Regions from separate parts of the Variovorax sp. YR566 genome, predicted to be linked through region 1. Evidence: predicted binding sites of a transcription regulator. Region 1 holds the regulator's gene; the other holds the start of a gene.

Region 1 (4,207 bases):
AGCCCCGCCGACCTGCCCAAGCAGCAGGCCGCCGTGGCTTACTGGCTGAGCAAGAAGTACCGCGTGGCCGCCGAACCGCTGAGCGTGCTCGTGGCCGAGGCCTATGGCATTGGCAAGCGCACGAAGATCGACCCGACCTTGATCCTCGCGATCATGGCCGTCGAGTCCAGCTTCAACCCGTTCGCCCAGAGCCAGGTCGGCGCGCAAGGCCTCATGCAGGTCATGACCCGCGTGCACGGCGACAAGTACGAAAGCGCGGGCGGCACGCTCACCGCCTTCGACCCGGTGACCAACATGCGCGTCGGTGTCAAGGTGCTGCAGGAATGCATCTCGCGCGCCGGCTCCCTCGAAGGCGGCCTGCGCTACTACGTGGGCGCGGCCAACCTCGAGGACGACGGCGGCTACGCCGCCAAGGTGATGGCCGAGCACGAACGCCTGCTGCAGGTGGCCAACGGCCGCGCGCCGTCGACGGTCACGCCGCCAACCGTGCGTCCGCAGCCGATCCCTGTGGCAACACCGCCCAAGCCTGCCGAAGAACGCACTGAGCCGGCCAAGGTGGCCCTGCTCTCCTCCGTTTCCTGAAGAGGTTTCGGGCCGGGTGTGAGCTACACTCGGCGGGTACGCGACTGGCGATAGGCGCAGCACCCGAACACGGTGCCACGCGCTGACGTGGAATACCACTGGGAAGCGTACCGCCTGACCACAACAGGCGTTCAGCCGTTCGCCTGGGCAGCCCTTGTTTGGTTGAAGAACAAGGACCTCGTCTTCAAAGGACTGCCATGTACCAACGCAACATCCTGGTCGAACAGACCGATCCCGAAATCTGGGCCGCGATTCAAGCCGAAAACGCGCGCCAGGAACATCACATCGAGCTGATCGCCAGCGAGAACTACGCCTCGCCGGCCGTCATGGCTGCCCAGGGCTCGCAGCTCACTAATAAGTACGCCGAAGGCTATCCGGGCAAGCGCTACTACGGCGGCTGCGAGCACGTCGACGTGGCCGAGCAGCTGGCCATCGACCGCGTCAAGCAGATCTTCGGCGCCGACGCCGCCAACGTGCAGCCGCATTGCGGCGCCTCGGCCAACGAAGCCGTGATGCTCGCCTTCCTGAAGCCCGGCGACACCATCATGGGCATGAGCCTGGCCGAAGGCGGCCACCTGACCCACGGCATGCCTCTCAATATGAGCGGCAAGTGGTTCAACGTCGTGAGCTACGGCCTGGACGCCAACGAAGCCATCGACTACGACGCGATGGAACGCAAGGCGCACGAGCACATGCCCAAGCTCATCATCGCGGGCGCCTCGGCGTATTCGCTGCGCATCGATTTCGAGCGCTTCGCCAAGGTGGCCAAGGACGTCGGCGCGATCTTCATGGTCGACATCGCCCACTACGCAGGCCTCGTGGCCGCGGGCGTGTACCCCAACCCGGTGCCGCATGCCGACGTGGTCACCTCCACCACCCACAAGAGCCTGCGCGGCCCGCGCGGCGGCATCATCCTGATGAAGTCGCAGCACGAGAAGGCCATCAACAGCGCCATCTTCCCCGGCCTGCAAGGCGGCCCGCTGATGCATGTGATCGCCGCCAAGGCCGTCGCTTTCAAGGAAGCCATGGCGCCCGAGTTCAAGGCCTACCAGCAACAGGTGGTCAAGAACGCCCAGATCGTGGCCGACACCCTCACCCAGCGCGGCCTGCGCATCGTGAGCGGACGCACCGAAAGCCACGTGATGCTGGTCGACCTGCGCGCCAAGGGCATCACCGGCAAGGAAGCCGAAGCCGTGCTGGGCAGCGCCCACATGACGATCAACAAGAACGCGATCCCCAACGACCCGGAAAAGCCGATGGTCACCAGCGGCGTGCGCATTGGCACCCCCGCCATGACCACCCGCGGCTTCAAGGACGAAGAGGCCCGAATCACTGCAAACCTTATCGCCGACGTGCTCGAGAACCCGCGCGACGCGGCGAACATCGATGCCGTGCGCGCCAAGGTTCACGCGCTGACGAGCCGCTTCCCTGTCTACCGCTGATTCCGAGCAAGAAGACCTGACCGCATGAAATGCCCTTTTTGCGGTCATCTTGAAACGCAGGTCGTCGAGACCCGCGTTTCGGAAGACGCCGACTTTGTCCGCAGGCGCCGCCAGTGCAGCGCCTGCGACAAGCGCTTCACCACCTACGAGCGGCCGGACGTCAATTTTCCCGTCGTCGTGAAGAAGGACGGCAGCCGCGCCGACTTCGAATCGACCAAGGTGCGCGCCTCCATGATGCTGGCGCTGCGCAAGCGCCCGGTGAGCATCGAGCAGATCGACAACGCCCTGCTGCGCATCGAGCAGAAGCTGCTGGCCAGCGGCCTGCGCGAAATCGACTCGACCAAGGTCGGCGAGCTCGTGATGCGCGAACTCAAGAAGCTCGACAAGGTCGCCTACGTGCGCTTTGCCTCGGTGTACCGCAGCTTCGAGGACGTGGACGAGTTCAGGCAGTTGCTGCGCGATATCTGAGCCGCGTCGGCAACCGACGTACTCTCACAGGCACCTCAACGGTTCCAGCAAAGCTGCACCAGCGCACTCGAAGCGTCGGTGCTGCTGCCCGCCAGCTTGACGCCCAGCTGGTTGACCGTGAGGGTTCCGCACTCGTCATTGCGCGAAGCCCCCGCTGGAACGGCTTGCAAGGTGTAGCTGGTCTCGTTTCTTGCGACATAGCTGATGGAATAGTTCGCCGTGCCGGACGACGGCGACTGCCCCAGTCCGGCCGGCAGCGCGACGGTCGCCGGCGGATAGCGTCCGTTGGCGGTCATGTAGCGCTCGGTCCACTGCGCCGCCTGCAACAACTGTTGTTTGGCATCGGCGCGCTTGGCCCGCAGCACGTAGCGCGTGTAGCTCGGGTAGGCGATGGCGGCGAGGATGCCGATCACCGTCGTCACGATCATGAGTTCGATCAGCGTGAAGCCGCGCGAGCGGCCCCGTCTACCAGTCTGTGTCCTGGATTGCTTTTTCATGGTTCTCCTCCCTTCAGTCGGTCGACATCAGGCTGCGCCAGCCGAAGCGGCGCACGACGTCGGGCCGTGTCAACGTCTTGCACTCTCCGGCGGCATTGCAGATCACGTCCTTGCCCTTTTCCTTGTTCTTCGGCTGAAGAACCATGTCGTCCTTGCCGGAGCGATTCCGGAAGCCGGCATAGGCCCCCACCGCGCCGGAAGTGGAATACGCAATGCCCTCGGGCGCCGAGCCGCTGAAGAAGTCGATTACCAGCGACCAGCCGTCGTCGCCCGTTCCGGCGGTGCAGGTGACCGAATTGCTGCCTGAGCCGGGAATGGTGCTCGAGAACAGCCCGATGCCGCTGGTCAGCACATCACCCGGATAGACGACACGCTCTCCCGACGCAGGCAGCTTCAGGTGCCAGCCGCGCTTGGCCTCCGAGCCGGTGTAGCTCACGGCGTTGTGGGAGACGGTGCGCAACTCGGCATCGCCCTCCTCGACCGGTGTGGCGCCGATGGTCTGCGCCACGAGGTCGCTCCTCGTCGCGGTGCCCGAGCTTCCGTTGACCGGGTCCCAGATGCCGTACAGGTACTGGTCGGCGGTCGAGCGCTCGTCGCCGGAGGCGAACAGCCGACCGGTGCCGAACACCACCATGTAGCCACCGCGCGGATGCCCCACAACCACCGGCGCCGTCGTGATCGGCTGGCTGGCGCCGGCCGCGAACAGCGGCTTGTTGTCGAGGCCGGACGGGGTCGCGGCCCCGGTTGCGGCCGGACGATCCGAGCTGAGAGGCCCCATCGTGGCTTTCCACTGACGGCTGTCGGTGCCGCCGAGGTCGAACTTCCAGAGATTGCCGAGCAGGTCTCCGGCGTAGACAAGGTCGACCTTGCCGTCGCCATTGAGGTCCACCGGACGTGGCGCGGACAGGCCGTTGCCCGTGTCCTTCTCCTGCGTGACCGGCGCCGGAATCTTGAGCACCGCCTTGTCGCCATCGAGATACTGGATCCACAGCACCGCCTTCTCGCTCTTGCTGTTGTAGCCGTTGCCCAGGATCAGGGCCTTTCGGTCGTTGCTCAACCGGGCGACCTGCAGCGCCCGCCCCGAGAAGGAATCGAGCGCAGGCTGCTGGAACTGATGGCCCAGGTCGTCGTCCGCAAGCGCGGTCGTGTCGATCAGCGCGACGCTGGCGGCCTTGCCCTCGTCGACGCTCTCGGGCCTGGTGGCGTCGAGCACGAAAT
Region 2 (4,207 bases), 2.9 Mb from region 1:
GTCGCGGTGAACTGCGGCGCGATTCCCGAGAACCTGCTCGAAGCCGAGTTCTTCGGCGCGCGCAAGGGCTCGTACACCGGCTCCTCGCAGGACCGCGACGGCTATTTCCAGGCCGCGCGCGGCGGCACGCTGTTTCTCGACGAAATCGGCGACCTGCCGCTGGCCATGCAGTCGAAGCTGCTGCGCGCGATCCAGGAGCGCAGCGTGCGCTCGATCGGCTCGACGCAGGAAGAAGCTGTCGACGTGCGCATCGTCAGCGCCACCCATAAAGACCTGCACGCCGAAGTGCAGGCCGGCCGCTTCCGCCAGGATCTTTTCTACCGCCTCAACGTGATCGAGATCGCGGTGCCCGCGCTGCGCGACCGCCGTGAGGACTTGCCCGCGCTGTGCGCCGCGCTGCTCTTGCGCATCGCACAGGACGGCGGCCTGCCCGTGCCGCATCTGTCGAACGAACTGCTGCGCCGCCTCGCGCAGCATCCGCTGAACGGCAACGTGCGCGAGCTCGAAAATCTGCTGCACCGCGCGGTGGCGTTGAACGACGGCGACGAACTCCATCTCGACCTGATGGGCGGCTTCACCGCTGCGGCCGAAGCCGCGGCGTCCGCGCCGGCGCCGCTGTCGCCCGTCGCCGACGCGCCTGTCGCGCTGGCTCCACTTCCGAGCGTGCCGGTGGCGCCGCCCAAGGCCGCGCCGCCGCCGCTGCCCTCCGACCTGCAGGCCTATCTCGATCAGCAGGAGCGCGAGATCCTCGTGCGTGCGCTGCACGAGAGCGGCTTCAACCGCACCGCGGCCGCCGCGCGGCTCGGCATGAGCCTGCGCCAGATCCGCTACCGCATCGCGCGGCTGGGCATCACCACGCCCAACGGCGACGATGGCGCGAGCAGCCATGTCGACGACTGAAGCCAACGACAGCGGGCTCTGGCAAGCCGGCTGGTACCGCTTCGCGAAGGCGCTGCGCTCGCCGAACTTCGGGCCCCGCCCCACGGGCGCGCAGACCGACCTCATCGTGCTGCACTCGATCAGCCTGCCGCCCGGCGAATATGGCGGCGACGCGGTGCAGCAGCTGTTCACCAACCAGCTCGACTGGGACGCGCACCCCTACTTCCAGTCGATCCGCGGGCTCGAGGTGTCCTCGCATTTCTACGTGCGCCGCAACGGCGAACTCTGGCAGTTCGTGAGCTGCGACGACCGTGCCTGGCATGCCGGCGTGTCGTCGTGGCGCGGCCGCGGCAACTGCAACGACGACTCCGTCGGCATCGAGCTCGAAGGCCTCGAAGGCCAGCCCTTCGAAGAGCCGCAATACGAGACGCTCGCGAGCCTGTGCGCCGCCATCGCGCAGCACTACGCGATCGCGCACATCGCCGGCCACGAGCACATCGCGCCGGGCCGCAAACAGGATCCGGGCGCGGGCTTCGACTGGCGCCTGCTGCGCGAACAGCTCGGCTGGAATCCACAGATGTTTCCGCCGCAGGTGGTGCAGCGCTAATTTTTTCAATCGTGCGGCGTCTCGTGATGCGTCGTTCTTGCGGCGCAGCAATGCGAAAATAGCAACCGCGCGATTCAGCAACCATGCGGCCTGCAGGCCCAAATCGGCTTGCAAGCCAAGCCCCATGCGGGTTGAGAGACCATAGGCCAGTATTCAAGCGGCATCGCTGGCCGTGTCCTATGGCGGAAGTAATACCGGCAATCCTTGTATCCATAGGAAAACGCTACATCTAGTGGGTTGTACACCCCCCGCACCCTAGATATAGTGTCCCCTGTCCGGTCATCCACACCGGCGCAGCGCCCGGCCCAGGCGCCGCCATCCAACAAGAATTGCCAACCGAGAGGAAGCGAATGCAAACTGCCCTGAACCCCCAATCGACCCCGCGTGCCGTTCCCTCGACGCCACCGCAGCAGCAGCGAGACACTGCTGGCTCCCCCACCGGCCAGAACCTGGCCCACTACCAGATCATCCGCCGCAACGGCGCTGTCGTGCCCTTCGAGCCGAACAAGATCGCCATCGCGATGATGAAAGCCTTCCTGGCCGTGCACGGCACCCAGGGCGCGGCTTCGGCCAGCGTGCGCGAAACGGTCGACGTGCTCACGCAGGGCGTGATCCGCGCGCTGGTGCGCTCGCGTCCGGGCGGCGGCACCTTCCACATCGAAGACGTGCAAGACCAGGTCGAACTCGGCCTGATGCGCGGCGGCCACCATGAAATTGCCCGCGCCTACGTGCTGTACCGCGAACGCCGCACGCAGGAGCGCTCGAAGCAGGGCGAGCAAGACGTGCCGGTCGCGCCCGCACTGCACGTGCTGGACAACGGCGAGCTCGTCACCCTTGACCTGAACGAACTCAAGGGCCTGATCGAGTCGGCCTGCGAAAACCTGGGCGACAGCATCACGTCCGCCCCCATCGTCGCCGAGACGATGCGCAACCTGTACGACGGCGTGCCGCTCGACGAGGTCTACAAGGCCTCGATCCTGGCGGCCCGCACGCTGATCGAGAAAGACCCCGACTACACCTTCGCCACCGCGCGCCTGCTGCTGCACACGATCTTCAAGGAGATCATCGGCCGCGAAGTGATGCCGGCCGAGCGCGCCACCGCCTACGCCGACTACTTCCCGCAGTTCATCAAGAAGGGCGTGGACAACGACCTGCTCGACGAAAAGCTGCTGCAGTACGACCTGCCCCGCCTGGGCGCGGCGCTGAAGGCCGAGCGCGACAACCAGTTCGACTACCTCGGCCTGCAGACCCTGTACGACCGCTACTTCCTGCACGTGCGCAAGACCCGCATCGAGCTGCCGCAGGCCTTCTTCATGCGCGTGGCCATGGGCCTGTCGCTGAACGAAATCGACCGCGAAGCCCGCGCCATCGAGTTCTATGAAGTGCTGTCGTCGTTCGACTTCATGTCGAGCACGCCCACGCTGTTCAACGCCGGCACGCTGCGCTCGCAGCTGTCGAGCTGCTACCTGACCACGGTGCCCGACGACCTCGACGGCATCTACGAGTCGATCAAGGAAAACGCACTGCTGTCGAAGTTCGCCGGCGGCCTGGGCAACGACTGGACCCGCGTGCGCGCGCTCGGCAGCCACATCAAGGGCACGAACGGCGAATCGCAGGGCGTGGTGCCGTTCCTGAAGGTGGTGAACGACACGGCAGTGGCCGTGAACCAGGGCGGCAAGCGCAAGGGCGCTGTCTGCACGTACCTCGAAACCTGGCACCTCGACATCGAGGAGTTCCTGGAGCTGCGCAAGAACACCGGCGACGACCGCCGCCGTACGCACGACATGAACACCGCCAACTGGATCCCCGACCTGTTCATGCGCCGCGTGATGGAAAAGGGCACCTGGACGCTGTTCTCGCCCTCCAACGTGCCCGACCTGCACGACCTGTTCGGCGCCGACTTCGAGAAGGCCTACGTGGCCTACGAAGAGAAGGCTGCCCGCGGCGACATCAAGCCCGCGCGCACCATCCAGGCGACCGACCTGTGGCGCAAGATGCTCACGATGCTGTTCGAGACCGGCCACCCCTGGATCACGTTCAAGGACGCCTGCAACGTGCGCTCGCCGCAGCAGCACGCCGGCGTGGTGCACTCGTCGAACCTCTGCACCGAGATCACGCTGAACACCAGCGACACCGAAACCGCCGTCTGCAACCTGGGTTCCGTGAACCTGCTGCAGCACCTGAAGGACGGCAAGGTCGACCAGGAAAAGCTGAAGAAGACGATCTCCACGGCGATGCGCATGCTCGACAACGTGATCGACATCAACTACTACGCCGTGAAGAAGGCGCGCGACTCGAACCTGCGCCACCGTCCGGTCGGCCTGGGCCTGATGGGCTTCCAGGACGCGCTGTACGAACTGCGCATTCCGTACGCCTCGCAAGAAGCCGTGCAGTTCGCCGACGAGTCGATGGAAGCCATCTGCTACCACGCCTACTGGGCCTCGACCGACCTGGCGCGCGAACGCGGCAAGTACTCGAGCTACAAGGGCTCGCTGTGGGACAAGGGCATCCTGCCGATCGACTCGCTCGACCTGCTGGAAAAGGCACGCGGCGGCTACGTCGAAGTCGACCGCTCGGCCACCCTCGACTGGGACGCGCTGCGCTCGAAGATCAAGGCCGACGGCATGCGCAATTCGAACTGCGTGGCCATCGCACCGACCGCGACCATCTCGAACATCATCGGCGTGGACGCTTCGATCGAACCCTGCTTCGGCAACCTGT

Evidence for each region. Region 1 encodes NrdR, which represses ribonucleotide reductase genes. Its sites were predicted from a motif close to CACNANATNTNGTG; they were not measured.
Region 2: the regulator NrdR is predicted to act here: its motif matches at 1,740-1,753, upstream of ACTG4X_RS06745 (ribonucleoside-diphosphate reductase subunit alpha).

The regions. Positions count from the first base shown of each region.
Region 1 is NZ_CP197092.1:4,347,901-4,352,107, forward strand. It holds gene ACTG4X_RS20425 (lytic transglycosylase domain-containing protein) at 1-582, shown strand, start outside; ZMP/ZTP riboswitch at 613-738, shown strand; gene glyA (serine hydroxymethyltransferase) at 780-2,024, shown strand; gene nrdR (transcriptional regulator NrdR) at 2,049-2,492, shown strand; gene ACTG4X_RS20440 (type IV pilin protein) at 2,528-2,989, opposite strand; gene ACTG4X_RS20445 (PilC/PilY family type IV pilus protein) at 3,003-4,207, opposite strand, start outside.
Region 2 is NZ_CP197092.1:1,457,152-1,461,358, reverse strand. It holds gene ACTG4X_RS06755 (sigma-54-dependent transcriptional regulator) at 1-900, shown strand, start outside; gene ampD (1,6-anhydro-N-acetylmuramyl-L-alanine amidase AmpD) at 887-1,486, shown strand; gene ACTG4X_RS06745 (ribonucleoside-diphosphate reductase subunit alpha) at 1,837-4,207, shown strand, end outside.